Regions from separate parts of the Geobacillus sp. YF-1 genome, predicted to be linked through region 1. Evidence: riboswitches for the same ligand, from Rfam matches in the RefSeq annotation. Region 1 holds a riboswitch; the other holds the start of a gene.
What was found. A riboswitch is a leader RNA that binds a small molecule or an ion and turns the genes downstream of it on or off. The one in region 1 is predicted to bind S-adenosylmethionine.
Positions count from the first base shown of each region.

Region 2: it holds a riboswitch for S-adenosylmethionine, as region 1 does, so the genes downstream of both, mtnK (S-methyl-5-thioribose kinase) here and metK (methionine adenosyltransferase) in region 1, are expected to answer to the same signal.

Region 1 is NZ_CP199850.1:2,786,448-2,801,764, forward strand. It holds gene ACTVIM_RS13805 (tetraprenyl-beta-curcumene synthase family protein) at 1-941, opposite strand, end outside; gene ACTVIM_RS13810 (gamma carbonic anhydrase) at 1,147-1,677, shown strand; gene metK (methionine adenosyltransferase) at 1,873-3,087, opposite strand; SAM riboswitch class I at 3,209-3,323, opposite strand; gene pckA (phosphoenolpyruvate carboxykinase (ATP)) at 3,510-5,096, shown strand; gene ACTVIM_RS13825 (aKG-HExxH-type peptide beta-hydroxylase) at 5,290-5,895, opposite strand; partial or broken gene ACTVIM_RS13830 (IS982 family transposase) at 6,031-6,440, opposite strand; gene ACTVIM_RS13835 (GNAT family N-acetyltransferase) at 7,421-8,008, opposite strand; gene ACTVIM_RS13840 (hypothetical protein) at 8,369-8,773, shown strand; gene ACTVIM_RS13845 (IS982 family transposase) at 9,467-10,345, shown strand; gene ACTVIM_RS13850 (MFS transporter) at 10,776-12,023, shown strand; gene ACTVIM_RS13855 (Rpn family recombination-promoting nuclease/putative transposase) at 12,296-13,198, opposite strand; gene ACTVIM_RS13860 (DUF2584 domain-containing protein) at 13,464-13,706, opposite strand; gene ACTVIM_RS13865 (alpha/beta hydrolase family protein) at 13,921-14,709, opposite strand; gene ACTVIM_RS13870 (ABC transporter substrate-binding protein) at 15,034-15,317, shown strand, end outside.
Region 2 is NZ_CP199850.1:918,829-934,145, reverse strand. It holds gene ACTVIM_RS04720 (pyridoxal phosphate-dependent aminotransferase) at 65-1,240, opposite strand; gene ACTVIM_RS04715 (carbon-nitrogen family hydrolase) at 1,340-2,155, shown strand; SAM riboswitch class I at 2,249-2,417, shown strand; gene mtnK (S-methyl-5-thioribose kinase) at 2,503-3,693, shown strand; gene mtnA (S-methyl-5-thioribose-1-phosphate isomerase) at 3,764-4,831, shown strand; gene ACTVIM_RS04700 (sugar ABC transporter substrate-binding protein) at 4,818-5,978, shown strand; gene ACTVIM_RS04695 (sugar ABC transporter ATP-binding protein) at 5,975-7,525, shown strand; gene ACTVIM_RS04690 (ABC transporter permease) at 7,467-8,480, shown strand; gene ACTVIM_RS04685 (methylated-DNA--[protein]-cysteine S-methyltransferase) at 8,542-9,033, opposite strand; gene ACTVIM_RS04680 (PAS domain S-box protein) at 9,023-11,239, opposite strand; gene ACTVIM_RS04675 (B12-binding domain-containing radical SAM protein) at 11,438-13,210, shown strand; gene ACTVIM_RS04670 (hypothetical protein) at 13,310-13,465, opposite strand; gene ACTVIM_RS04665 (hypothetical protein) at 13,571-13,723, opposite strand; gene ACTVIM_RS04660 (hypothetical protein) at 13,716-13,883, opposite strand; gene ACTVIM_RS04655 (hypothetical protein) at 13,880-14,035, opposite strand; partial or broken gene ACTVIM_RS04650 (carbohydrate ABC transporter permease) at 14,357-14,665, opposite strand; partial or broken gene ACTVIM_RS04645 (carbohydrate ABC transporter permease) at 14,667-14,939, opposite strand; gene ACTVIM_RS04640 (alpha/beta-type small acid-soluble spore protein) at 15,057-15,257, shown strand; gene ACTVIM_RS04635 (anti-sigma factor domain-containing protein) at 15,270-15,317, opposite strand, start outside.

The DNA.
Region 1 (15,317 bases):
TCATCCGATAAATAAAGCCCAAGCAGCCCGCGGTGAATGAGGCGGTGAAATTCACCGTGCGGCAGCCCGCTCACTTGGCGATCGGCTTCTTCGATGAAATGGCAAAGCCGCTCGAGCATCACCGTTTCATTCGGGTAGTAAAAACAAAAATTCAAATCGCCGCCTTCGCGGTCCTCTTCTTGGTCGATCAAATAATCAAGCAAGATGTGCAACCCTTGAATGTACGGAAAATAGCCGTCGCGCACGCGCCGTGCCATCTCCGGCGGCAACGATTCGCCGAACGCATAGGCGACAAGGCAGAAAATGCCGAGCGTCGAGCCAGAGCAGGCGGAAAATTCGTACCACTCCATCGGCGGCAACGAATCTTTATGCTGGGTAAACCATTGCACAAGCCGCGGCACGCGCTCACGGGCGTCGACATGTTTATGCACTTGCAAGTCGCAATAATACCCAGCCAATTCATGCAAAAACGGAGCGATCGTTTCATAGTGGCGAACCGTTCCGAGCACTTCTTGGCACGTGCGCACAAGCGCCGGCAAGTAGCCGCCGTCTTCCTGTTCGCGGCGATGGCGGTAATAGTTCGACGGCTCGGCCCCAAGCGTCAAGGCGTCCGGCATCGATTCATGCAAGGCGCGAAAATCGACCGGATCGAGCGAAGTGCTGCGATCACACAAATTATCCAAATAGTCGCTGATGGTCTGATAGGCGACGATAAAACGGACGCACGGCTCGATGTGTTCCCCGGCCAAAAGCGCCAAAATCGCTCCGCCTTCGCAATGAAACGTTTTCGCCGCGATGCTGGCGAGCGCTTGCCGCCGCAGTTCCGGATCGGGGATTTGCTCGGCTCGGCGCCGCCAGCAGGCCAGTTCGCGGTGGACAAGCGGAAACACGTCACGGTACACCATTTTCAGCAATGCAATCGGATGGGTCGGGATCTTCAATCGGGCTCACCTCGGGCGCAAAAACAATGCTTTGTCTATTAGTATTGCCAGCCCCACCGCCTTCGCAAACCGCCGCAGTGCGCGTTCATCGGCGAGCGGGGACACATAGACTACATCATTCACATCGACAAGCGCGTGCAAAACAGCGGGATACCGTTGTACAATACTTGATGAACAAGATTGCCATAGAAAGGAACGAACGACGATGATTTATCCGTACAAAGGCAAAACGCCAATCATTGCTCCATCCGCCTTCATCGCCGACTATGTGACGATCACCGGCGATGTCACGATCGGCGAGGAGACGAGCGTCTGGTTTCACACCGTCATCCGCGGCGACGTGGCGCCGACGATCATCGGCAACCGGGTCAATATCCAAGATAACTCAATTTTGCATCAAAGTCCAAACAATCCGCTCATCATTGAAGACGGCGTGACCGTCGGCCATCAAGTCATTTTGCACAGCGCCATCGTTCGCAAAAACGCCTTGATCGGCATGGGATCGATCATCCTCGATGGCGCCGAAATCGGCGAAAGCGCGTTTATCGGTGCCGGCAGCTTGGTGCCCCCCGGCAAAACCATCCCGCCGAACGTGCTCGCCCTCGGACGGCCGGCGAAAGTGGTGCGCGAGCTGACCGAGGACGATTTCCGTGAAATGGAACGCATTCGCCGCGAATATGTCGAAAAAGGACAATATTACAAGGCGCTCCAGCAGCAACGGACCAACCGGCCGTAACGGGCCGGCTTCTTGCTCGGTCGCCAAGCCGCGCGACGGGACGCACCCGAACCGCCAGAAGAACAAAGTCCGGATGCGCCATCAAGGCCAGCCGCGCCTTCTTGGCGAAACCACGCTTCTTTTTCGAAGCAAGCGAGCCATGAAAACGAACAAGAGGGCGGCCAGCTATCGCCTGCAGGCCACCCTCTTGTTTCTTTATTGCTTGCTCGCCAACGCCAGCGCTTGCTCTTTCAACAAGGCAGCTTTGTCGGTGCGCTCCCACGGCAAGTCGATGTCCGTGCGCCCGAAATGGCCGTAAGCGGCCGTTTGTTTGTAAATCGGACGGCGCAAGTCAAGCATTTTAATGATGCCGGCCGGACGAAGGTCGAAGTTGTTGCGCACGACTTCAATTAAAATGTCTTCAGACACCTTGCCGGTGCCGAACGTATCGATCGAAATCGAGACCGGGCGGGCGACGCCGATCGCGTAGGCGAGCTGCACTTCGCACTTATCGGCGAGCTCGGCCGCGACAATGTTTTTCGCGACATAGCGGGCCGCATACGCCGCCGAGCGGTCGACTTTCGTCGGGTCTTTGCCCGAGAACGCGCCGCCGCCATGACGGGCGTAGCCACCGTACGTGTCAACGATGATTTTCCGTCCTGTCAGCCCGGCATCCCCTTGCGGACCGCCGATGACGAATCGGCCGGTCGGGTTAATGAAGTAGTTCGTGTTCTCATCCAACAGCTCCGTCGGAACCACCGGCTTGATGACATGTTCTTTAATGTCACGTTCAATTTGGTCTTGAGTAATGTCCGGATGATGTTGCGCAGAAACGACGATCGTGTCGACGCGCACCGGTTTGCCGTTTTCATCGTATTCGATCGTCACCTGCGTTTTGCCATCGGGACGCAAATACGGCAACACGTCCGTTTTGCGCACTTCCGCCAAGCGGCGCGCCAAACGGTGGGCGAGCGAAATCGGCAGCGGCATCAGCTCTTCCGTTTCATTGCAGGCAAACCCAAACATAAGCCCTTGGTCGCCGGCGCCGATCGCTTCAATTTCCTCATCCGTCATCTGACCTTCGCGCGCCTCAAGCGCCCGATCCACTCCCATCGCGATGTCCGGCGACTGTTCGTCAATCGACGTCAGCACGGCGCACGTGTCGGCGTCAAATCCGTATTTCGCGCGCGTATAGCCGATTTCGCGAACCGTATCGCGGACGATGCGCGGAATATCGACGTACGTCGACGTCGTAATTTCCCCGCTCACGAGCACCAGCCCGGTCGTGACGCTTGTTTCACAAGCAACGCGGGCGTTCGGGTCTTTTTCCAAAATGGCATCCAAAATCGCATCGGAAATTTGGTCGCAAATTTTGTCCGGGTGTCCTTCGGTTACAGACTCTGAAGTAAACAAGCGGCGTTTGGCTGACATTCGGCTCATTTCCTCCTCTTGACGTAATGTGGCGATACGGAACTCGTTTCCCTTGGCAATATAAAAAAACCTTTCCTGTCACGGTGAGGAAAGGTCATTGCAATCGGATTGCTTCCTTTCACTCTTATCGTTCAAGGACTGCGCCTTGCCACAGGTTAGCACCATTTCACACATGTACAGTTGTGACGGTTGCTGGGCTTCATCGGGCCTGTCCCTCCGCCGGCTCGGGATAAGAGTATCCGTTCAATGACTTATCATATCGCAACAAACGAACGGAAGTCAACCATACAAAACATTTTTTTATTGTTCAAAAAATGAGGAAAAATAAGTCCGAAAAACCTTCACAATTAGTATGGACTATTAATAAAAATGTGTTATACTATTTTCAAAAGTGATTCCAATAAAGAAGGCAGGTTTTGAACATGGGGATTGCCAATATGACGAATAAACTCGATCTCTTGCTGCAAAAACCGTACGTCCACCACCAACTGTCCGTCGCGGAACTCGTTGAAAAAGTGCTGCAGCGAAAGGAAGGCCGGCTGACGCATACCGGCGCCGTCGCCGTCACGACCGGCAAGTACACGGGGCGGTCGCCGAAAGACAAATACATCGTCGAAGAGCCGTCAACGAAACAAACGGTCGACTGGGGAACGGTCAACCAGCCGATGGCGCCGGAAACGTTTGAAAAACTGTACGACAAAGTGCTCGATTATTTGTTAAAACAAGAGGAACTGTTCGTCTTTAAAGGCTTTGCCGGCGCCGATCCGAAATCCCGGCTGCCGATTCAAGTCGTCAATGAATTCGCCTGGCACAACTTGTTCGTCCATCAGCTGTTCATCCGGCCAAGCGCCGAAGAGCTCGCCGCGCATGAACCGCAATTTACCGTCATTTGCGCGCCGAATTTTAAGGCGGACCCAGCTGTGGACGGCACGCGCTCGGAAGCGTTCATCATCATCTCGTTTGAACGCCGCGTCGTCCTAATCGGCGGGACGGAGTACGCCGGCGAAATGAAAAAATCGATCTTTTCGGTGATGAACTATTTGCTGCCGGAACAAGGCATCCTGCCGATGCACTGCTCGGCCAACGTCGGCCAGGAAGGCGACGTCGCCCTCTTCTTCGGCTTGTCAGGAACCGGGAAAACGACGCTCTCCACCGATCCGAACCGCCGCTTGATCGGCGATGACGAACACGGCTGGTCGAGCCGCGGCATTTTCAATATCGAAGGCGGCTGCTATGCGAAATGCATCAACTTATCGCGCGAGAAAGAGCCGCAGATTTTTGACGCCATCGGCTTTGGCGCCGTGCTCGAAAACGTCATTCTCAACGACGCGACGCGGGTGCCAGATTACGATGACGGCACGCTGACAGAAAACACGCGCGCCGCCTACCCGCTTCAAGCGATCAAAAACATCGTCGACCCGAGCGTCGCCGGCCACCCGTCCACGATCGTGTTCTTGACGGCCGATGCGTTCGGCGTTCTACCGCCGATCAGCAAACTGACGCGCGAACAGGCGATGTACCATTTCTTAAGCGGCTACACAAGCAAACTCGCCGGCACAGAACGCGGCGTCACCGAACCGGAAGCGACGTTCTCGACGTGCTTTGGCGCGCCGTTTTTGCCGCGCCCGGCCGTTGAATACGCGGAAATGCTCGGGCAAAAAATCGCTGAGCACAACGTCCGCGTCTTTTTGGTCAACACCGGCTGGACAGGAGGGCCGTACGGCGTCGGCAGCCGCATGAAGCTCGCCTACACCCGCGCGATGGTGCAAGCCGCCGTCGAAGGAGAGCTTGACAACGTCGAAACCGTGCACGACCCGATCTTCGGCCTCGCCATCCCGGCGCACGTCCCCGGCGTGCCGGACGACGTCTTGCGCCCGCAAAACACATGGGCTGACAAACAAGCATACGAACGACAGGCGAAAGAGCTGGCGGAAAAATTCCGCGCCAACTTCCGAAAGTTCGCTCATATCGACCCAACGATCGAAAAGCTCGGCGGACCGCTCGTATAACGAACCCCCAGCCGGACAGGAAGCCGTTCCCTGTCCGGCTGTTTTTTATTTCTTTCCTTTGCTTTGGACTCCGACACTGAATCCTTAAGCATTTCTGTACGTCGATCCGTTTCATTCGCCTCAAACAACCTCAAAACAACCGGACTCGATCAAACGCAATGGGCTTCTGTGTTTTCATTTGTCGCAATGGCCATTAGTTCTGTAAGGAATACGTAATGTCATCAAAAGATGGATGATTAATGAACTTGCGCATGATTTCTAAAGTTTTTACTCCCTGTTCCCCCAAGAATTGTGTTCTTGCCTCTATTTCTTCAACTGTTTTCCGCAAATCATCCATATACTTATCAGAATTTTTAGAATCATTAAACAAGTGATAAAGATGCATAATTCCTATAGAAACTCCAGCAGCATGATATGCTCTGTCTAAAGGCCTTTTGATTTTCAAGATGGTTGATGTAACTAGAGCTTCTTCTTTTGCACATTCATTAGCATTAGGAAACATACAGTTAATCATATCATCCAAGAAGATACTTTGGTGGATAAACTCATGATAAATGGCCTCTGCATATTCAATGATTGACCAATCAGATTGAGGGTTTAACCATACTAATCCCATAACATTGGACACTGATCCTCCACCAAACAAATCTTTTTTTAAAATCAAAAAGGTACCAATAAGTGTATTAATTAAATCATACAAATCATTATGCAATACTTTGATCAACTTTAATGCTTTTTCAATTCTATCAGTAATTACTTCTTGCTCTTGTTGTGAATAAATGTGTTTATCGTTTTCCAAATCCTCTTTGTCAATCATACCCAAACTAAGTAATTTATTTTGCAATGTTTTATCAAAATATGTAACATGTATTTTTTCGTTTGAGTATGGAACAGGAACATCTTGAATATCCGTGGTGCTAGTTGAACATTAACGCCTCACGTGATGACACAGCGCAAGAGGGACAAGATCTCCACAACAGCATAGGCATGATGTTGTCCGTGCCTCGCTAGTTGGTGACGGATCTATTAGAAAAACTCTATTTAACGGAAAAACGGAGCAACCGACAACAACAGTTATATCGAGAGCGTTCAGGGAACATCTCCCTAGTGAATAAGTTTCCAATGACATACTGATACCCTGCTCGTTCCGAAGTAAAACAAAACAACTTTCCAAGAATATGAATGGCGATTATGACCCATTTCCTTGCTTTAACAAATGACGATTTCAGCGCTACAAATACATTTAGAGCCGCCAGACAGTTGCGCTGATACCAAGAACAAGATCGCCGTATATTGCTTTTGAATTTCCGCTTGATCCGTTGTAAAATGAAGACGCTCTTGTATGGGATTTCTCCTTTCTAATGTTAGGTGAGCACTTTCATTTTAAAAGGAGATTTTCATACAAGGACTATTTTTATGCTCGTCTGATTTTATCTAGCACCACGGGTAACTAAACATCATGCAATACATATCTTTTTATATATATTCAGAATTTAACTTCTTCTTATAATTGATAACGCGGTAAAAATAGAGTGTAAATTAAAAATTTCCAATAATGATTTATAATTGTACATGTAACAGATAGCAATGAAATCTATACCAACGCGGCTGCTCTACCCCGTTAATCTTTAATTGATCAAATACCCATTCAACGCATTATGGAGATCAAACAGACACTTTTCAAATCCAGTTTTCAAGAAGACAGCAATCACATAACCATAGGCACCTTTTGTTTCTCCACTATTCCAGCGGTTAATCGAGAAAACAAAAAGAATTCTCACTTGTTCAACCGTTCTTTATACCTTTAAACTAGTAATACCGAGTTGAAATGACCCATTTTGTTTGGGGATCATACTACAAGAATGTTTCAAAGGGCCGTACCATCCACCATGATCACTTTCAGAGATTAAACACATACATCGTTTAAGAGATGATGATGAACGTCAGAAAATTCTTGCTTTTGAAAGCATCGGCTGGTCCTTGAAAAGGTGGACAGATGAGAGACTCATAAATACATCAAAAATAGCAAAAACAGCGGAAGATGTTCATCAACTGCTACAAAGAATCGATCGTAAAGCACGTTTTCCAAAATAAACATTTAATCAATTGCCTTTTTAGACACCTGTGGTCTTCCCGCCACATAAGGTATTTCCAGAAAAAAGTTGATCGATGCATCGAAATAAAGCCTCTAAAAGAGGATCGATTTCATCGGTGTATTCGATCAAAGAATTGGAACTCTTGATAGTGTCACCCCTTTGAAGTTTTTTAGTAACTGTATATGATTCCCAATAAGAGTGGATTTTTTGTGTCCCTTTATTCATCCGTTATGCGTTTTGCAACCCGTTCCTTGATTTAAAATAATCTCGTTTTAGAATAGAGTATATAGCCATATCCCTAAATTTACCTTTAATATACCAATGTTCTCTCATAACCCCTTCAAATTGCATCCCTAACTTTTGTAAAACTCTTAAAGATTGAACATTTTCAATCATAGCAAATGCCTCAATTCTGTTTAATTCCATCTTGTCAAAACCAAATTCAATGATTTTATTAGCCGCTTCAACTGCTAATCCCTTCCCCCAATACTTATACGATAAAACAAAACCTATCTCAGCTTTATGATGATTGGGTAACCATTTAACTATATCAATTGTCCCGATCATTTTATTGTCTGCTTTTGAAACGATTCCCCACGGAGCTAAACTACCTTCTTTATAAGACTTAATTACAAATTCTAAAAATTGAATTGAATCTTCAATGGTATGATGAGGTCTCCAAGGTAAATATTTGCAGTTTTCCGGATTTGACGCATAATCAAATAAATCATATGCATCATCTAACGTTAATTTTCTTAATATTAAACGTTCAGTAGTAAGTGTAGGCAAATCCCCAAATACATCTTTAATCTTCAAATTCCTCAACCCTTTCTATACCTATATTTTAATATTCCTTCTGTGTCTTAAAACACTTAATTCAAAAAAGTGTTTATCCACCAGACTCTCGGCATACTCGCATTATATACTGGCTTGAACGTTAATACAAAACCGTGGAAATTCTTTATTACAGCTTATATACCTTAACTATATAGGTGCACATTAAAACATTAACGTTCATATAAGTGATTTCCGCTCTAGTTATACTGCTCCTAAACATCCCAAAAGGAGCGGGAATAACATGAAACGATTGAAAATCACTAATGATCTCGATGGACGTCACGAACACTTCGTTAAGAAGAGCGAAAAATCAAAAATATTCCCCTATGTTAACGCGTCATGGCCGTTCACCTCGTCATGGAAGGTTATCTGAACAAAGAGATCGCTTCCATGCTCAATCTGTGCTGCCAAAGTGAGGCGTTTTATGTATCCCTATTCAACGAAGGCGGGATCGATCTACTGCTCGATCGGAAACATCTGCCGGGCCGGGAACCGTTTCTAACGGCGGAACAGCAACAGGAACTGAAACAAATCATTTTGATCCACACACCAGCCGAACTCGGTTGGGACATTTCTTCTTCTTGGAATATGTGGATCATTCAGTCTTATACTCGAGAGCGCTACGTGGTCACCATGTCCCAAGAAGGGATTCGTAAACTTTTATTTACATCGAATGGGACTCTCTTGGAATTGGCTCACCTATACATCGGCGAAAGGCGATACCGAACCACGATAAGCGTTTGAGAAACAAATGGAACTTATAAAAAACTGATTGATCCCAACACTGTTATTTTATATGTCGATGAGGCCCACGTCCGGCCCTATCAAGTCTTGCGGGCCACTTGGTCAGAAGCTGGCCGGCAAAAACAGGTGCCCACTTATGGCATCATGCCTACGTTTCTCTATTGGGTGTGGTGAATATCCTTAATGGAGACACCGTTCTTCACCGAGCGACAACTAGGAATGCCACGACGTTTTTGGATTTTTTAAAGACTCTGGAGAGCCGTTTATCCAGACAAGCTGATCGTGCCGGTGCTCGACAATGCACGCATCCACCATACTAGAATGGCCAAAGATTTCTTGCCACAAGAGGGAGATTTAGTTTCACTTTATCTTGTTGCCTCCGTACTCCCCATAGCTGAATCCCATCGAACGCGTGTGTAAATAGCTCAAAGACGCGGTCATTGCGAATATGTTTCACAATGACCAAATGTATATTGGTGACGTCATTGCTCGGTTTATGGGTTACATTGATCAACACCCCAAAGACGTGTTTCGACGTTGAAGGGTATGCAGCATGATGCAAAGGTTAACTTTTCAAGGTACATTTATATAACCCGTGGTGCTAGATAAAATCGAGTAAGCATAAAAATAGCCCTTGCCTGCGGATCTCCTGTAGAATGAAAGTGCGACCAAACATTCGAAAGGAGAATCCCCATGCAAGAGCACTTTCATTTTACAACAGACAAGGCGAAAATTCAAAAACAATATGCAGCCATGTTCTTTTTTGTTTCTGCCCAGCTGTCACACATTCAATGCTATCTTCAACGCCGCAATCGTCATTTGGCGAAACAAGAAGACGCAGTGATCATTGCCATTCATCTGTTAGGAAAGTTGCTTGGCTTCTCTTCCGAACGTGCATGGCATCGCTTTGTTACTGGGAACTTGTTCACGGATGGACGTTTTCTCGAACGTTCTCGATACAATCGCCGTTGCCGATCGCTGCGCTTTGCGATCAAATGGATTCGTCATGAACTGGCGAAACGTGGGCAACACCATGCCTATGCGGTCGTAGATAGCATGCCAATCGAGTGGTGCCATGCCGCAAGAATGTACCGTGTCAAACGATTTCAAGGCATCGCTGACATTGGATTTTGTGCATCGAAAAAGCAGTGGTACTATGGGTTTACGTTTCATCTTCAAGTGACAGATCAAGGGCTACCTATGGGATACGTGGTAACCGAGGCGTCCTGTCACGATCGAACTGCAGCTGAAACCGTCATGACTCAAATTCCTCACCCCTATAACTTGGGTGACAAAGGATTCATCAGTAGTGAATGGCAAAAAAAGTTGTATGAGGCGTACCAAATCGCTTTTTGGACTCCATCTCGCAAAAACCAGAAACACCGCCCATCTGAGTCATGGGAGACATGGCTCAAACAAAAACGGAAAGTCATTGAAACGGTATTCTCCGTCCTTGTTGACCAATATCGTATGACAGACATTCGTGCGAATTCGATTGCGGGATTTGAAGTAGCACTCGATGGCATCTTGTTGGTGTATTCGCTTGTAACACTCGGGCTAGTTGAGCGCTAGCGCTCAACTAGCACCACGGGTTTTTTAAATAATGTTCAACATAACGTTTAATATTTTCGACATGCTTTTTATTCATGGAATAACACCTCCTTCTATTTGTATTCATTGCCATTTAAAAAAAAAAATGTATAATTACAACAATCAAAAAAATAAAATTATTCTATACCTGTGGTGCTAATTGAGCGCTGATGCTCAACCAGCACCATAGAAATAAAAATGGACTCTAAACAGAATAAGGGGGAGGCTTCCATTGCTTCAGTATATCCATTCGCCTTTAGGAAATTGTTGAAAATCCATCCGCTTTCTTTCGCCTCCTCGCTTAGGGGCGCGACAAAAAGCTCGTTTTATCAAAAACTGAAGAGCTGGCTTTTGGTTCGTGTTTACGATTCCATTACCAATCGTTTCGATGATCAAAGAGAGGATTGAGGTCATGAAAAAGAAACCATTTCATTTCCTTTGGATCGGACAATCTTTCGCGAATTTCGGAGATGTGTTCTACATTGTTTCCGTTGTCTCTTGCCTATATCATTTGACATCGAAAGCCATGGCTGCCGCCTTAGTCCCTTTTTTCGTTACATTGTCGTTATTTATTAGTGGAATCGTCGCACCGATATTTTTCGAAAAATATAAACTAAAAACGTTATTGTCCTACGGACAACTGTGTAAAACATTTCTGCTGCTTTTTCTCTCGCTGTTTTTGCAATGGGGTGCGGAACATCACATTGCGATCGTTTACGTTTTTGTATCATTGATCGCTTTTTTAGACGGGATCAATAATCCGATTAAAAACTCCCTCGTTCCTTTTATAGTTTCCAAGGAGGAAATCTTGAAAGCCAACAGTTTTTTAAACACGTTAGACCAATTCATCAAACTTAGCGCATGGCCGATCGGGAGTTTGATTGTCAGTGCGGGATCGCCGTTCCTTTTAATCCATATCACCTTATTGTTCTATATCGTTTCAAGCATTCTCATGTTTCTGTTGCCTATACAAGAACATACAAAGAAGAATACGGTCCAAGACAAAGGCCTAAAGAACTTTCTCCTTTCGATCCGTCTAGGATGGGAATACACGTGGAGAAATGTGCACGCAAAATCGATTAGCTTCATGTCATTTTTTGAAGGAATCGGAAATGGCGTCTGGATTTCGGCCATCCTTTATATGTATGTGAAAGAACAATTACATGTAGGAGAGGAATGGTGGGGATATATTAACTCTGTTTTCTTTGGCGGCATGGTGATAGGGGGATTGTTAAGCGTTAAGTTTAGTCAATCGGTTGAAAAAAACCAGCAATTTTTTGTATTGTTTGGCCCGTTTTGTATCGCTATTGTCACACTGTTATTTGGCACAACGACGCACGGTGCGCTGGCGCTTCTGTATTCCGCCCTGTACGGGATCATCGAACAATGGAAGCTGATCTGTCTTCAGACGATTCTTCAAAAAAATGCCCGGATGGACGCTCTGCCTCATGTTTTTGCCGTGCAGGGAGTCATTAGTTCCGTAACATTCGGAATTTCCACATTGTTAATGAGCTTTATCGCCGATGTTTACGGGATTCGTTTTTCATTTTATTTGTCTGTTTGCTGCTTTTTGATCAGCGGCTGGATCAGTTATCGTCAGCGGAAAATCTGGAGTTATAAGGAGAACCAAAAAGGAGAAATCACGGGAACTATTTTGTGAGCTCCCTCTGTAAATGATCACTTTATTTCAGAACAAAGCAAAGGAATCAGTCTTGCTTCATCATATGGCAGAGTGCAAACCGAAGGATTGTTTGCGCCCCTGCCTTTTCAACATTAGAATCAAAACGCCAATCGGGACGATGAACGTCGCCGACAAATTCTGTCAATAGACTTTACCCTCGATGGCCGTAAGGTTCGAACGCATAAAATGATTGTCGTCGATCCCCCGGGATTTTTGCACGATTGGAGGTCGACGACAATGCGAAGGCGGGTTTACTTCTTCAGCTGTTCAATCTTTTCCGCCGGCAGCCCGGTCAACTCGTGGATCGTGTCGACATCATATCCTTTAGCGAGCATGCGCTTCACCACCTCAAGCTTCCCTTCCTCGATCCCTTGTTGGCGCCCTTGTTTCATGCCTTGTTTGATCCCTTGTTCGATTCCCTTTTCCATTCCCCGCTGTTCATACGAAATGATGAGTTCCATGACTTGCTTCGCCTCCTTTGTCTCCATTTGGCTCACCTCGTTTCGCAGTTTCGCTTCCTCTTCTGCAGACAACCGCAAATATGTTTCAAAAAAGCCGAACAACAACCGCTGTTTTGCCTCATCGAGCTCAAGGCGGACGAGCATGCGCAAAAACTCTTTTTTCACTTCGACTTTCTCTTCTTTATTATACCCCATTTTGCTTATCAAGGCGGCGGCGACAGGGTTGTCATGGCGGATGTACGCGCGCCACGGCAGTTTGCGCAATTCCACCGTCAAGTAACGAAAATCGAGAACGGTCAAGAACGGAAACTGGATGCGCCACGAAGAAGGTTCATCGCGGGATTCGTCATAGCTGAAGATGGCAATTGGAACAATGCGGCGGCGGTATTTTTGAAATAGGCGGCTAAAGTAGAGGAACATTCGCTCAGGGAACGTCTGTTGGGCATAGCTTTGGTGTTCGACATGGACGATGATGAGCCCTTCCTCCCCCTTCATCTTCGTTTCGACCAATAAGTCGACGCGATGCTTCTCCCCCGCCGTGACGTCGGTAAACAGTTCTTCTGAGAGGAAAGAGAGGTGGCGAACGTCAATGTGCTCGTACACATCGGGAAAAAAGAGAAGCAAAAATTCTTCGAAGAACGTCGACAGCAACTCCTTGAACAACCGGTCGTGATCGATTCGCGGTTTGGTCACGTTTTCCCTCCTTGCGACATTGAATTCGCTGTATTTTATTCGCTCTTTGTGGCCGAATTCCTTCTTTAATCGATCCTGCTTTTCACGCGTTCCCCCATTGATGAAGGGAATCAGCGGTTTTTCACCAGCCTTGTCAGTCGCCCTGACGACACAGGCTAAAGACGGCAAGAACCGAAACTAAGGGCGCAAACGGCTTTTCCGTTTGCACCCCTGCCAAATGAATCCGCACTGATCAAACCGTCTCCTGTTGTCCGTCGCTTCGTGTTCAATTCGTTGAATACAGGCTGACGAGTTCGTACGTCACCGTCGTCCGGTTGTCTTCCCATTCCAGCTTTTTCACGACGGCGATGCCGCTCGCTTCGCTTTGCAGTGTCCGGCGCACTTCAAGCGGCACGTCGAGGGGATATAAGCGGTAGCCGTCTTTTTTCAGCACGAACAAATTGCCTTGGACGCGCTGTTCGTTTCCTTTGGTCACAATGAGCGTCTGCAGCTCCATCGGCATGCCCATCCTGTCCGACCTCCTTGCTTTTGATCGATTCCAATCGCGGTCTGCTAGAACCCTTCGCAACATCGGGCCGATTCCCGGCAACGGCTCGGTTCCGATTCTTGCCCAGCGAACGATCGGCCGCTCCGTCTCCGCCGGCCATGGCCGCAAGCTCCCGGCGGTCAAAGACCAAACTCGGCGAAAGCCGTTTCATTCACCCGTTTCCTCTTCTATCGTATCACACGGTCGGCTGTTGTTTCATCCAATCCGTAAGCCTTTTCACCGTCTCGCGGTTGGCGTGCGGTGGAAAATAGTGGTCGAACTCAGAAAAATACCATGCGGTCACTCGCTTGCCGAGCTCCTTCAGTCGCCGTTCCAGCCGCCAGGCGTGTTCGATCGAGACGTTGTCATCGCGCCCACCGTGGATGATGAGCACCGGCGCGCGGAGCCGCTCGAGATGATAAAGCGGGGTTCGATGCCGATAGCGCTCCGGGCATTTGTTCGGCGTGCCGCCGATGACACGCTTCATCATCCGCCGCAAATCCGGACGTTCCCAGTACGTCAGCGCCACATCCGTCACACCGCCCCAAACCGCGACGGAACAAACCCGTTCAGCGAGCATGGCGGCATGAAGCGCCATCGCTCCGCCGCGCGAGAAGCCAAACACGTGCACGCGCCCCGGATGGACGAGCGGGTGGCGGCGAAGAAGCTCAACTCCCGCGATGGCGTCACAGCGGTCATCACCGACAAAATCTTCGTTCCCTTCCCCGCCACCGTTGCCGCGATAGAGCGGGGCGAAGACGACAAAGCCGTGCGATGCGAATTGAATGAGGCGCGGCACCCGCACTTGCCCGACGTTTTTGATCCCGCCACGCAAATACAAAAACCCGTCATACACCTTGTTTTGGTTTGGCACAGCCAAAAATCCTTTCACCTTCAGCCCTTGGGACATATAGGTGACAAAGAACACCTCGATGCCCGGATGCGGCGACGGAAACCGATAGTGGTCGATGATATCCCCGTCCATCGCTCTCTCTCCTTTCCACGCAAATTCCCCTCGTCCGAAAGCCGACGGGTGCGCACAACGCGTCCCGGCCGCCGCCCGTTCTCGGCCGAACGCCCATTTTTTTCTAGGAAGGCGATGATTTAAGGGAGTAGGGCGCTTACCCGCCTCGTTTCGCAAATACAAAAAACCCCGCGGCAACAGTCCTGCTTTTCACACGTTCCCTCATCGAGCAAGGGAAACAGTTGTTTTTCATCAGCCTCCTAGGCATTCACACATTTTTCGCCCGCGCATACGATAAGGTGAAGCCAATGTTCACTACACGTGGACGAAAAGGGGGTAGGCTACATGAACAAATGGATGGTATGGTTGTGTTCGCTTCTTCTCCTTCTGCCGCTCGCTGCCTGCGGCAACGGCAACGGCCAAGGAGAAAAGCCGCTGAAAAAAGTCCGGCTCGCCGAAGTGACGCACTCGATTTTTTACGCGCCGCAGTACGTCGCCTTAGCGAAAGGCTTCTTTAAAGAAGAAGGGCTCGATGTCGAGCTGACGACGACATGGGGCGGCGACAAAACGATGACGACGCTGCTGTCCGGCGGCGCGGATATCGCCTTGGTCGGCTCGGAAACATCCAT
Region 2 (15,317 bases), 1.6 Mb from region 1:
TGGCGAGTATGGCAAATTTACTTTGAATTATGACAGCCTTTGCCGCCGTTGTCAATCATTTTTTTCAAAACAGCCCGAGCCGTCCGATCCGCTCGGCCGCTTCACAGAGCCGCGCCTCATCGGTCAACAGGCCGACGCGCACATACCCTTCGCCGTGCTCGCCAAAGCCGATGCCCGGAGCGACGGCGACATGCGCCCGCTCAAGGAGCACATCGGCAAACTCGGCGGACGACCACCCTTTCGGTACGGGGAGCCAGGCGAAAAACGACCCGGACGGCGCCGGTGCTTCCCAGCCGATCTCGCGCAACGCGGCGATGAAGGCGTTGCGGCGCGCTTCATACAGCGCGACAAGCTCGTTGACGCAATCTTGCGGGCCGAGAAGTGCTGCGGCCGCCGCTTCTTGGACGGCGCCGAACAGGCTGACGTACAAATGATCTTGCAGCAGCTCAAGCGCCCGAATGATCCGCTCGTTGCCGACGGCAAACGCGACGCGCCAGCCGGCCATATTGTACGTTTTCGAAAACGTGTAAATTTCCACCCCGACATCTTTCGCCCCGTCAACTTCGAGGAAGCTAACCGGCTTTTTGCCGTCAAAACCGATCGCCCCATAGGCAAAGTCGTGCACGACGGCGATGCCGTGCTTGGCGGCGAACGCCACCGTCTCGGCGAAAAATTCTTTTGTCGCCGTCGCACCGGTCGGGTTGTTCGGATAGTTTAAAAACATCAGTTTCGCTTGGTCGGCAACCGCCGCCGGAATGGTGCTGTAATCGGGCAAAAATTGCTGCTCGGCGACAAGCGGCATCATTTCCATCCGCGCGCGGGCGAGCGCGATTCCCGACCAGTAATCCGGATAGCCCGGATCCGGGACGAGCACCGCATCGCCCGGGTTGACGAGGCAAAGCGGCAGCTCGACAAGCCCGGCCTTGCCGCCAAACAAAATGGCGACTTCGCGGGTCGGGTCGACCTCAACTCCGTACTCGCGTGCATAAAAGGCGGCAACGGCTTCTTTCAAAAACGAGTAGCCTTGAAACGGCGAGTATTTATGGTATTTCGGGTTGGCCGCCGCCCGCTGCATCGCCTCGACAATATGCTTCGGCGTCGGCTGGTCCGGATTGCCTTGCCCTAAATTAATGACATCATGCCCGGCCTTGATTTTCTCTCCCACTTTGGCGACAAGCGAAGCAAAAAACTGCTTCGGCAGCTGTTCAAGCAGTTCGGAAAAAGGAAATTCGATCGTCATCGCCCACACCTTCTTGAAAAATTCTTGAAATTCTAGTGCAACATCATATATCGTAAAAAGCAAAATGTAAAGCAAATTTTTTCATTGGGGTGAAAAACAATGACCATCCGCATCGCGTGCCTCCAGCTCGATATCGCGTTTGGCGATCCGCAAACGAACGAACAGCAAGCCGAAACAGCCGTGCAATCCGCCGCCAACGAAGGAGCCGACATCGTCGTGCTTCCGGAACTATGGACGACCGGCTATGACTTGACGCGCTTGGACGAAATTGCCGATGACGATGCCGGGCGGGCGAAAGCGTTCGCCTCCCGCCTGGCGCAAACATATGGCGTCCATTTCGTCGCCGGCTCAGTCGCCAAAAAAACCGCCGCCGGTGTGACGAACACGATGATCGTCGCCGACCGAAGCGGCCAAATCGTCAGTGAATATAGCAAACTTCATCTGTTCCAACTGATGGATGAGCATTTGTATTTGCAGCCGGGAAACGCGCCAGGCTTATTTTCGCTTGACGGGCTGTCGTGCGCCGGAGTCATTTGCTATGACATCCGCTTTCCGGAGTGGATTCGCGTCCATGCTTTAGCCGGGGCGGAAGTGCTGTTTGTCGTCGCCGAATGGCCGCTTCCTCGCCTTCACCATTGGCGGACGCTGCTGATGGCGCGAGCGATTGAAAATCAATGCTACGTCATCGCTTGCAATCGGGCCGGAAGCGACCCGAACAACGTCTTTGCCGGCCATTCGCTCGTCATCGACCCGTGGGGCGAAATCATCGCCGAGGCCGATGAAAAGCCGGGCGTTCTTCTGGCGGACATCGACCCGGCGCTCGTTAAACAGGTGCGTGCGCGCATCCCAGTGTTTGCCGACCGCCGGCCGCGCGATTACGACGAGGCGGCAAAAAAATTTTTCAAAACGTATTGACAATCCGCCTGCCCAACCTGTATCATTCGAATCAAGCAACCAAACGATTGTTAACATCGCGAAAATTGCAAAAACTCAATAGCCAGACCGGTACTCTTATCAAGAGTTGGCTGAGGGAATTGGCCCAATGAAGCCCAGCAACCGACCGTAATGCTATCGTGAGATAGGGCGCACGCCAAGGGCGGCGCCGGAAGCGACCCGCTTCCGCAGGGCACGGTGCTAAGTCCAACAGAAAGACCGCTGTCTTTCTGAAAGATAAGAGGCGTGAAGACAAATAATCTTCAAGCCTCTTTCCGTATGCGAAAGAGGCTTTTTCATTTGCCAAAACGTAAAGGGGGAACGTGAAAATGACGATTGTCCAATCAGCTGTTTACGAACCGCTCACCGAACAAAAAGCGACCGCCCTCGCCGTCCGCCTCGGCTTGTTCCGCGACGGGGCGCCGCTTGCCTGCCGCGAGATCGGCGACGGAAACTTGAACCTTGTTTTCCATATCGTCGACCAAGCAACAAAGCAAGGCGTCATCATCAAACAAGCGCTGCCGTACGCGAAAGTCGTCGGGGAAAGCTGGCCGCTTACGTTAAAGCGCGCGGTCATTGAAAGCAACGCGCTGCGCACGTTTGCCAGCTATGTGCCGCAATACGTCCCAAAAGTCTATTATTCCGACGAATCGCTCGCCATCACGGTAATGGAAGATTTGTCTCGCTTGCAAATCGCGCGCAAAGGGCTGATCGAAGGGAAAACGTACCCGCTGTTGTCCCGGCATATCGGCGAATTCATCGCCAAAACGGCGTTTTACACGTCTGATTTCGGCATGAACCAACAAGAGAAAAAGAAGTTGGCGCAAAGCTTTGTCAATCCAGAGCTATGCAAAATTACGGAAGATCTCGTCTTCACCGATCCGTTTTTCGACCATGACACGAACAACTTTGAGGACGAATTGCGCCCAGACGTTGAAGCGCTTTGGGAAGATGACCGCCTCCGCCTCGAAGCGGCGAAGCTGAAGCGCAAGTTTTTGACTGAAGCGGATGTGCTGCTGCACGGAGACTTACACACTGGCAGCATTTTCGCCAGCGACGACGAAACGAAAGTGATCGACCCGGAATTCGCCTTTTACGGCCCGATCGGGTTTGACCTTGGCCAATTTTTCGCCAATTTGCTGTTAAATGCGTTGTCCCGTCCTGAAGCGGAGCGTCAACCGCTCTTTGTTCACATCGACTCAACATGGAAGGTGTTTACGTCCATTTTCGCTGAGCTGTGGCAGACGGAAAGCGTCGAAACGTACGCCGCGACGCCCGGACTGCTTGATGAGGTGCTGCGGCAAGCGTTCATTGACGCCGTCGGTTTTGCCGGCTGCGAAGTCATCCGCCGGACGATCGGCCTCGCCCATGTGGCGGATCTCGACGGCATTGAACAAAAAGACGAACGGCTCGCCGCGAAACGGCACGCGCTCCGCCTTGGCCGCCGCCTGATCGTTGAGCGCGCCGAACTGGCGGGAACGGACGGCTTCCGCCGCCTGTTTATCGAAACGGAACGATGACACCCTCTGCCCGGGCCGGCCGTCCAACGCCAGCTTGGGCCAATCGATCAACCGAGAAAGGAAGACGACGATGAACTCATTTGCCATCCCGCGCTCTGTCGAATGGCGTGAGACGCATATCACGATTTTAAACCAGCAAAAACTGCCATCGGTCACCGAATACATCGACTTGCATACGCTCGAAGACGTCCATGAGGCGATCGCGACGTTGAAAGTGCGCGGGGCGCCGGCGATCGGCATCACGGCCGCCTATGGCTTGGCGCTCGCCGCCTCGCGCTATGAAACCGAAGCGGTGGACGAATTTCAGCGCCGCTTGCAACAAGACCGCGACTACTTAGCGAGCGCGCGCCCGACGGCCGTCAACTTGTTTTGGGCGCTCGATCGGCTCGTCGCCGCCGCCAACAGCGCCGCTTCCGTCAACGAAGCGAAAACAACGCTCATTCACGAAGCGATCCGCATCCAAATCGAAGATGAGGATGTGTGCCGCCGCATCGGCGAATACGCCTTGTCCCTTTTCCGCCCGGGCGACCGGGTGATGACGATTTGCAACGCCGGTTCGATCGCCACCGCCCGCTACGGAACGGCGCTTGCTCCATTTTATTTGGCGAAAGAAAAAGGAATCGAGCTGTCCGTCTACGCCCTTGAGACACGTCCCGTTTTGCAAGGGGCGCGCCTGACCACATGGGAACTCATGCAGGCGGGCGTCGATGTGACGCTCATCACCGACAACATGGCGGCGCAAACGATCAAGGCGAAACATATTAACGCCATCATCGTCGGCGCCGACCGGATCGCGCGAAACGGCGACACGGCGAACAAAATCGGCACGTTCGGCCTCGCTTTGCTCGCTCAATCGTTCGGCATTCCGTTTTACGTCGCCGCGCCGCTGTCTACGATCGACATCAAGACAAAAACAGGGGCGGACATCCCGATTGAAGAGCGCCATCCGGACGAAGTGACCCATCTCGCCGGTGTGCGCATCGCCCCGGAAGGCGTCAACGTGTACAACCCGGCGTTTGACGTGACACCAAACGAACTCATTACCGCCATCATTACCGAAAAAGGCATCGTCCGCGGCCATTACGAAACGGCGCTGCCATCGTTATTCGCAAAGGAGGAGCAGTATGAAACGATTTAAAGCCTTATCACCTCTTTTTCTTCTTTTCTTTACGGTGTTTTCCATCTTAACCGGCTGCACGAACGAGCAAGATGCCATGAGCGCCAAGCCGGCCAACGAAACGAAACAAACGAACAACAACGACGCCACATCGTCCAACAGCTCCACCGCCGCGAGCAGCGAGCAGGCGGCCATTCCGGAAAAACTGAAAAAGCCGGTGAAAATCGCCGCCATTATGCAACTATCGATCGGCACATTCTCCTCGCAATACATCGCCGGCGTGAAAGAACAAGTGCAAAAATTCGGCGGCGAAGTGCAAATTTACAACGCCGACAACGATTTGACAAAGATGGCATCGTATGTTGAAACGGCCATTACACAAAACGTCGACGCGATTTTGCTTGACCACGGCCGCGCCGATGCGCTCGAAGGTCCGGTAAAAAAAGCCGTCGCCAAAGGCATTCCGGTTGTGGCGTTTGACAACGATTTGAACATTCCCGGCGTCACCGTCATCGACCAAGACGACTATAGCCTCGCTTGGAAAACGTTAAAGACGCTCGCCGAAGATTTAAACGGCGAGGGCAACATCGTCACGATTTGGGTCGGCGGCTTTACTCCGATGGAACGGCGCCATGTCATTTATGAGGCGTTCAAAAAACGCTACCCGAACATTAAGGAAATCGCCAAGTTCGGCACAGCGAGCGCCAACACCGCGCTAGACACGCAAACGCAAATGGAAGCGATTTTGAAAAAATACCCGAACAAAGGCGACATTGACGCCGTCTTCGCCACATGGGACGAGTTCGCCAAAGGGGCGACGCGCGCCATCGAACAAGCCGGGCGCACGGAAATTAAAGTGTACGGCATCGATTTGAGCGATGAAGATTTGCAAATGATCCAAAAACCGAACAGCCCGTGGGTGGCGACGACAGCGACGGATCCGGCGGAAGTCGGCCGCGTGCAAGTTCGCTTTGCCTACCAAAAAATTGCTGGTGAAAAAACGCCGAACATTTACTCGCTCGAGCCGCATTTAGTGAAACGGTCCGACCTGCCGGACAAACAAGTATCAATGAGCGATCTCTCGCAATACATCCCGGGCTGGGGGCAATCGAACGTCGCCATCTCGCCGTGGATGAAAACGTTGGAAGCTCAGGTGAACAAAAAATGAACGGGTTGTCAATGCGGGGCATGGAAAAATCGTTTGGCGCCGTGCGCGTGCTTGACGGCGTGGACTTCGACGTTCGTCCGGGCGAAGTCCACGCCCTTTTAGGCATGAACGGCGCCGGCAAAAGCACGCTGATGAACATGTTGGCCGGCGCCATTTCGCCTGATGCCGGCACGATCGCAATCGACGGCACCCCATGCGCGTTTTCCTCGCCGTTTGACGCGAAACGAGCCGGCATCGGCTTTGTCGTGCAAGAAGTCGACACAGCGCTGTTTCCCGGTTTGTCAGTGTACGAAAACATCGCCGCCGATGAACTCGCTCGCGCCACGCAGCGGCCGATCCGCTCGCTGCGCCAAGAAAAAGAGCGGGCCGCCGCTCTCCTTCGCCGCGTCGGCCTTTCCATCCCGCCGACGAAGCTCGTGCGCGACTGTTCGCTCCACGAAAAGCAGCTGATCGTGCTCGCGAAGGTGCTGTCATCCGACGCGCGCTACATCATTTTGGACGAACCGACCGCGGCGCTGAGCGAGGCGGAAACGAAGCGGCTGTTTGCCATCATTCATGAGCTGAAACAGCAAGGCGTCGGCTTTATTTATATTTCTCATAAGCTGAAAGAAGTGCAAGAAATCGCCGACCGGCTGACGATTTTGCGCGACGGCCGCGTCGTCTATCACGGCGCGGCCGACAGCCTGTCGCTTGAAGACATCGTCCTGCATATGACCGGGACAAAGCGAAGAACGTCTGCCAACCAGGCGCGCACGTACGGGGACGACATCGCCTTTGCCGCCCGCGGAATCACGATTGACAAAACCGGCACGACCATCGACCTATACGCCCATCGCGGCGAAATTGTCGGCATCGCCGGCTTGGTCGGCGCCGGCAAGACGGAGCTTGCTGAAAGCTTGATCGCCCATCGAAACACATCCGGCGAGTGGAAAATAGATGGCAGACGTTATATGTTCTCATCGCCCTATGAAGCCATCGCCGCCGGCGTTTGCCTTATCCCCGAAGAACGGCGCAAACAAGGGCTGTTTTTGCCCGAATCGGTGCGGGCGAACATCACCGTGCGCCTTCTTTCCCGCCTAGCGCGCTGGCAATGGATCAAGCGGGCACAAGAAGCGGAAGCCGCCAATGCTCTCGTGCGCTCGCTCGGCATTCATCCGCCGTCAAGCGCCACGGCTGTCCGCCATTTGAGCGGCGGCAACCAGCAAAAAGTCGTGATCGGCAAATGGCTAAACACGAACGCGCGCGTCTTTTTGTTCGACGAGCCGACGAAAGGGATCGATGTTCACGCGAAGCAGGACGTGTTTGCCATCATCCGCTCCCTTGCCGATGAAGGAAAAACGGTGCTGTACTTTTCCAGTGAATGTCAAGAGCTTCTTGACATTTGCGACACCATCTACGTGATGGTCGACGGTCGGCTGCTCGCCCGCCTGCCGGCCGCTGAACTCACGTACGAGCAGCTTGTTTATTATTGCAGCGGAGGTGAAATCGATGAACCAGCCGACCGTTTCCGCGACGCCGTCGAAAAAAACGGCACCGTCTATTCTTGAGTTTTTGTATAAACACGGGACATTGCTCGCCATTCTGGCCGTGATCGCCTATTTTGGCATCACGCAAGACCGGTTTTTCACGTATGAAAACTTCAGCGACATTTTGCGTTCGATTTCGATCGTGACGCTCGTGGCGATCGGGATTACGTTTTCGCTCATCGTTGACGGCTTCGATTTATCGGTCGGGTCAACGGTCAGCCTTGCGACGATCGCCAGTGCGGCGGCGCTTGTTCTGTACCGCCAAGAAATTTTCGTCACCTTGCTCGTGCCGCTGTTGCTCGGCGTCGCCGTCGGACTGCTCAACTCGCTCTTGATCGTCAAATTCAAATTGCCGGATTTGCTTGCGACATTGGCGACGATGTACGCCATCAACGGCGTACAGCTCACCTATACGAAAGGATTTTCGATTTATAACGATATGCCGCTGCCAGACGGCGGCACGGCGCCGGGCAAATTCATCCCTTCCTTTCTATTTATCGGCCAAGGAGAGCTGTTCGGCGTGCCGTTTTCCGTTTTGCTGATGCTGTTTGTCGTTATAGCTACCCATTTGTTTTTGACATACACCAAACCGGGGCGCCTCTTTTATTTGACGGGGGAAAACCGGGAAGCGGCAAGGCTGTCGGGGATTCCGGTGAACCGTTACCGGACGTACGCGTACATCATTAGCGGCTTTTTCGCCGCCCTTGGCGGCATCGTCCTCGCTTCACGCATCGGCACCGGGCAAGTGTCCGCCGGCGCCTCGTTTTTGATGGACGGCGTCGCCGCCGCCTACATCGGCTTTTCCGTCTTTGGCGCCGGCAAGCCGAACGTCATCGGCACGTTGTTCGGCTCGATTTTGATGGGGGTGTTGTTGAACGGCTTGACGATGGCCAACGTTCCGTACTACGCCCAAGACATTATAAAAGGCGCCATTTTAGTCGGCGCCCTCGCGTTGTCGCATTGGCAAAAAAAATAACGCCCGATCCCGCCCCTGTGGACTCAAGTCCTAGGGGCGGCGTTTTTTTGCACCTTTGCCCCTATTTGTGGCGCCGCTCGAGCGCCAACAGCTTCTCCTTCACATCGGTGCGGCTTCCGGCATAGCCGGTCAAGGCGCCGTTTTTGCCGATCACGCGATGGCACGGAACGATGATCGCCAGTTCATTCGCCCGGTTCGCCTGTCCGACGGCGCGCACCGCTTTCGGCCGGCCGATTTGCGCGGCAATATCGGCGTAGGTCGCCGTTTCACCGTACGGAATGCGGCAGAGCGCCTTCCACACGTCTTGTTGAAAAGCCGTGCCTTGCCACCGCAGCGGCAAATCGAACGCTTGACGGCGGCCTTGAAAATATTCATCCAACTGCGCAAGCGCGCGTTCCAAAAGCGGCGACCGGCTTTCCACCACCGGATGCCTGCTCGCAAACGCGCGCCATTCCTCCGAAAACAGCTCAACTTTCACAATCGCCTCACCGTCAGAAGCGATGTACATATCGCCGAGCAGCGCTGAACGGTATACCGCATAGTCAATCGTCATCGTCGTCCTCTCTTTCCGTTCGCTCGATCGGCAGCGTAATATGGAACGTCGTGCCGACGCCGACCTCGCTTTCCACGTCAATTTTCCCTTGGTGTTCTTCGATAATTTTATAGCTGACCATCAAGCCGAGCCCGGTGCCGCGCTCTTTTGTCGTATAAAACGGCTCGCCGAGCTTTTTAATTTTATCTTTCGGGATGCCGCACCCTTGGTCGGTGATCGAGATGCGCACATGGCAACCGGCGCGGGCGATGCGCACCGTAATGTCCCCGCCTTTTGGCATCACTTCAATGGCGTTTTTCAAAATATTAATGAACACTTGCTTCAGCTGGTTCGGCTCGCAATATACCGGCGGCAGCCCGCGCTCGAAATCGGCAATGATTTGCACGTTATGCATCATCGCTTGGGCGCTGATCAAATCGATCGTATCTTGCATAATTTTGCAAATGTCGTTTTGCTTGTATTGCACCGCCTGCGGTTTCGCTAGAACGAGAAACTCGGTGATGATCGACTCAATCCGCTTCAACTCCGACATAATAACATTAAAATACATCGAATAGTCGCCGTCAATGCTTCCTTGCAGCAGCTGGATAAACCCTTTTAACGCCGTCATCGGGTTGCGGATTTCATGGGCGATGCCCGCAGCCAGCTCGCCGACGACATTGAGCGTATCCGATTTGCGCAGCTGCAGCTCCATCTCTTTCCGTTCCGTCACGTCGCGGAGCATCATCATCCCGACGCCGGGAATCACTTCTTTTTTCAACGAAAATTCGACCATTCTTCCTTTCCACTCATCGGAAAACTCCACTTCTCCACTCGCCTCACCGGCTCGCTCGCATTGAGCAAGCAGCTTGTTCAGCTGGCGGCGCGCCCGATCTGGAACGCACTCTCCCACGGTTCGGCCGAGCAGCTGTTCTTTGGCAGCGGCAAAGATGTCGCAGGCGATCGGATTGGCGTCAATGATGCGATGCTCCCGATCCCAGAGCAAAATGCCGTCCATCGCATGGTCGAAAATGCTGCGGAACTTTTGCTCGCTTTCGCGCAGCTCGCGTTCGATTTTGCGCCGCTCGCTCACATTGCGAAAAATCGTCAAATGATAGCCGTCGATCGCCCCTTTTTTCATCGTAAACTCGAGCTGTTTATCCTCACCGTTCGGCATATGGAACGTCAATTCATCGCGAATTTCTCCTTTGCGGCGAAATTCGCTAAAAATGCGCTTCACCTTTTCCTCTCCATAGTCGACAAAATCCAATAAATTGCGGCGCACAAGCAAGTTCAACGGCAGCTCGAACGTGCGGCTCGCCGCTGGGTTGGCGTTCAATATGTAGCCAAAGTCATCCCAAATGAGAATCGCTTCGTGCGCCTGCTCAAAAATGGCCCGGAATCGTTCTTCGCTTTTTTGCAGCTTGACCTCCATATTTTTCCGCTCTGTCACATCGCGCATAATGGCCATGTAAAATCCGCTGTACACGTTCGACGTCGCCGTCAGCTCGAACATTTTCACCGTGCCATCGGGGCGAATGAGCGACAGCTCGCCCTTGGCTGTCCCTTTTTCTTTCATCTCCGCCAGCAAACGAGCGAACTCCTCGGCGCACTCGCGGGCGACAAACTGCTGGAACGATAAGTTTAGCAACTTGTCTTTTTCCAAATTCAAACTCAGCGAAAACGCCGGATTCACGTCAATAAAGCGGCCGAACTCATCAAAAATGACGATGCTGTCGACCGCGCGGTTAAAGACGTCGCGAAACAAAAACTCGTGAATGATCCGCTCGCGCTCAAGCGCCTTATGGGCCGAAACATCGCGCATCATGACGAGGTCAAATTCGTCGAACACATCTTTTTTCATCGAAAATTCAACATGCTTGACCTTGCCGTCCGGCAGCTTGATGAGCAATTCATCGCTAAACGAACCGAACTTTTGCAGCATCGAGCGCTGAAACAGCAAAATATCGGGCGGCACGAGTTCTAAAAAGGAAGAGAAGGAACGGCCGACGAGCGAAAACTTATCCATTTCAAACAGCTTGCACGCCGCTTCGTTCACATCGACAAATTCGCCGTTTTTATTTAAAATGACAATGGCATCAAGCGACCGCTCGAAAATGATTGAATAGCTGTTTAACCGCTCCTTCAAACGTCGATTTTCTTCTTCAAGCAGCCGCACGTCCGGCGATGCATGTTGCTCTTCCCGGGGAGAAAGGCTTTTGGCCATATCGATCTCTCCTTGTCTATTCAAACCATATCAACTACATGTATATTCGCTGTGGAAAAATTTACTCCTCCCTTTATTTACGAAGATTTTGCAAAAATCTTTTCTTCAATGTTCGACAAGTTTTTTCTTCTTTTTCATTTGGCGAAACTGCGCTATAATGAAAGGTTAGTACGAATGGAAAAAGGGGTTTTCATTTCGATGAACATTATTTGCACGACCTTAAACGCCAAATACATTCATATGAATCTCGCCATCCGCTATTTGAAAGCATACGCCCAACCAGAGTTTGACGTCAAGCTCGTTGAATATACGATCAAAGATCCGGCCATGAACATCGTCGCCGACTTGTACCAGCGCCGGCCCGATGTCGTCGGCTTTAGCTGCTACATTTGGAACATTGAAGAAACGATCAAAGTCGTAAAAATGATAAAAAAAGCAGCGCCGAATCTGATCATTGTCGCCGGCGGACCCGAAGTGTCCTATGATGTGCGCGAGTGGATGGAGCGGGTGCCGGAATTGGACTTTATCGTGATTGGCGAAGGGGAAGAAACGTTTAAACAGCTGCTGTTCGCCCTAAACGGCGGCGGGGACGTAAGCAATATCGCCGGGCTGGCGTTTCGGGACGGAGACCGCATCGTCGTCAATCCACAGCGGAATAAAATTCGCTTGGCTGACATGCCGTCACCGTTTCGCTTTCCAGAAGACATCCCCCATCTTCCCAACCGGATCGTTTATGTCGAAACGAGCCGCGGCTGCCCGTTCAGCTGCCAGTTTTGCCTGTCATCCATTGAGGTCGGCGTCCGCTATTTTGACCGCGAAAAAATCAAAGACGACTTGCGCTATTTGATGCAGCACGGGGCGCGGACGATCAAGTTCGTCGACCGGACGTTCAACATCAGCCGCAGCTACGCGATGGACATGTTTCGCTTTTTAATTGACGAGCATGTGCCGGGGACGGTGTTTCAGTTTGAAATTACCGCCGACATCATGCGCCCGGAGGTGATCGAGTTTTTAAACAACGAAGCGCCCCCTGGGCTGTTCCGCTTTGAGATCGGCGTTCAATCAACGAACGATGAGGTGAACCGCCTGATCATGCGCAAGCAAAACTTCGCCAAGTTGTCGCGGACGGTGACGATGATTAAGGAAGGCGGGAAAATTGCCCAGCACTTAGATTTGATCGCCGGCCTGCCGGAAGAAGATTACGACTCGTTCCGGAAGACGTTCAATGACGTGTTCGCTCTTCGTCCCGAAGAGCTGCAGCTCGGGTTTTTGAAATTGCTGCGCGGCACCGGGCTGCGCCTGCGCGCCCATGAATACGGCTACGTATATATGGATCATGCGCCGTACGAAATACTGAGCAACAACGTTCTTTCCTTTGAGGACGTGATTCGCATCAAGCAAGTGGAAGACGTGCTCGAGAAATATTGGAACGCCCATCGGATGGATGAAACGATTGAATATTTAGTCACCGACGTCTTCTCGTCGCCGTTTGACTTTTTCCAACAGTTTGGCACGTATTGGGATGAACGCGGCTGGGCGCGCATCGGCCACCAGTTAGAAGACTTGTTCCGCCGCCTCCATGAGTTTTTGCGCACCTCTGCGCCAGACGCTTTGCCGATCGCCGAATCGCTCATGAAATACGACTACTTGCGCAACCAAAAATATAAGCCGCGCAAACCGTGGTGGGACGAAAAAACGGAGAAAACGGCGCGCGCAGCCGTCTACCGGGCGCTGCTTGAGCGCCCTGAGGCGCTCGGAGCGGATTTTGCCGCCCTTGGGCTCGGGGAAAAAGAACTGTTTAAACATACGGTCGTTGAAATCGTGCCGGTGGATGTCGGCCGCTACACGGCCAAAAAACAGCTTTCGTTCACGCCAACCGCCATCGTCGCCTACTTCGCCCCGTCCGGTGCCGGTGCGACGCTGTTTTCCGCGCCGCTTTCAGCGTTGTCGGTTTCTTCGGCATCGGCGTAGACGGAAAGCTTTTTGTCATGGCCGGCCGCTCCTCCATGAAAACGGAGGCCGGTGAACAGGCGCTGACAACCCTTCGTTATCCTTACGCCCGGAGTGTTGTCAGTGCTTTTCTTTTCCATTGAGCACCCGCTTACCGACTCCTTCCGCCAGCGCATGCGGGTGTTCCCGATTCTGGATGATCAACGACGGGCTCGTTTCCGTGAATCGATGAAGCCGCGTCTCACCATCGCCGCTGTTTCGCCACATTCGATTCATTCGCAAATGGGAGCTGCCCATTCATGGCACGAAAAAAGAACGCCGCTTCCGGCGTCCCTTCTGTTTTCGCTTGCCTGCTGTGAAAGCGGCTGGCAGACAGCCCTCTCACCGCGGTGGGTCTTTCTTTTTTGTTTCCTTCCTCTTCGCCCGTTTTTGCTCTTCCATCAGCCAAATAGGTTGATGAGCGGCAAAATCGCCCCATTCAAACGCCATTTCTTCATTTCGTTGGACAGGCCGCTCCTTCTGATCGTTATCCATCGCCGCCTCCTTGGCGCCCTTTTTTCGAATTGCGGTTCGCGCCGCGAATCATGTCTTCTTCGCCGGCGTATTGCGCGGCAAATTCCGTATCCGGCAGGCTCTCGGTCGGCGTTTTATTGTTGTTTTTCGCCGCGTCGAATTTCACTTTTCGTTTCATCATCGTTTCGTCTCCCCTTCATCTATCGTTTTCCGTTGATAAGCGACAATCACAATTTCTTCCCCCGTCTCTTCGCGCAGCCGCTGTTCCAACTGCTGGAGCTGGCGAAGCGTCCCGTCATGAAGACGGGCAACCGGGAACGCGATGTCAGCCACCTTGATCCTCCTTCCGCTTTTTTCTTATCGTGCCTCGGCCATACATCGATTATGCACCGTCATGGCTTCAACACGACGGCAAGCGCAGCCGCCCCCCATCCTCGCCTTATCCTCTTTCCTGCCTGCCTCGGCCACCGCATCGTCCATTCCATGGCGTTGATCCCTTTCCTCGCAGCGTAGGTATTTCACCTATATGATGCTCGTTTTTTCAACGCCTATGCCGCATGAAAAAAAGCTGTACCAAGGTCAGGAAGACCTTGGGACAGCTTTATCAAAGCCCCTTCTTCCGTTCTCAACGCGCAGACAGAAACAAACCTATCTTTATTTCCCGCCCGTAAACGAAATCCCTTTTATAAAATAGCGATTGAAAAACGCATAAATGATCAATACCGGCAAAGTAAACACCATGGAGGCGGCCATGATGTAGTTCCAATAACTGATGTATTGCCCTTTGAAGCTGTTCAGGCCAAGCGGCAAGGTAAACAATTGCGGATCCGACAAAATAATGAGCGGGCGCATGAAATCGTTCCACGAACCCATGAAGACGAAAATGGCCTGAGCCGCCAGCGCCGGGCGGGCGAGCGGCAGGACGATCCGGAAAAAGGTTCCGAACCGACCAAGGCCGTCAAGCTAATGCTGGCAAAAAGTAAACGATGCGGAAAAACTTTTCTCCTTTTAACCCTGCGTTTAAAGTAGCCGCCAATACAAGAGCCAAAACGGTCTGACAAGGAACGACAATGACGACGTATTTCACGGTGTTCCACAACGCGATTTTTGCCCGAGTATCATGCGCCATGCGCGCAAAGTTATCAAACCCTACAAACTCAAAAGATGCCGTTCCTAACAGCTGCACTTTATGAAATGCTAAAAAAACGGCAAATACGATCGGACCGATGATGAATAAAGTTTGCAACGACTTTTTTCATCATCTTGCCTCCCTTTAATTCCCACCTATACCCAAGCAACGGTTTGCTTATACTAATGATGCCACATCGAAACATGACGAAGGAGGCAAAAAAGAATGGCACGTGGAAGCAACAAACTGCTTGTTCCAGGCATTGAACAAGCATTGGAACAAATGAAATACGAGATCGCCCAAGAGTTTGGCGTACAGCTTGGGGCTGGCACTGTTTCGCGCGCCAACGGCTCTGTCGGCGGAGAAATAACGAAACGGCTCATCGCTCAGGCGCAAAGCGAGCTGACGGGCCGAAGAACGGAATAAAGCCGAGCGCAATCACTCGGCTTTTTTTGTGTTGCCATCCGTTGCTTTCATCTTTCGGTC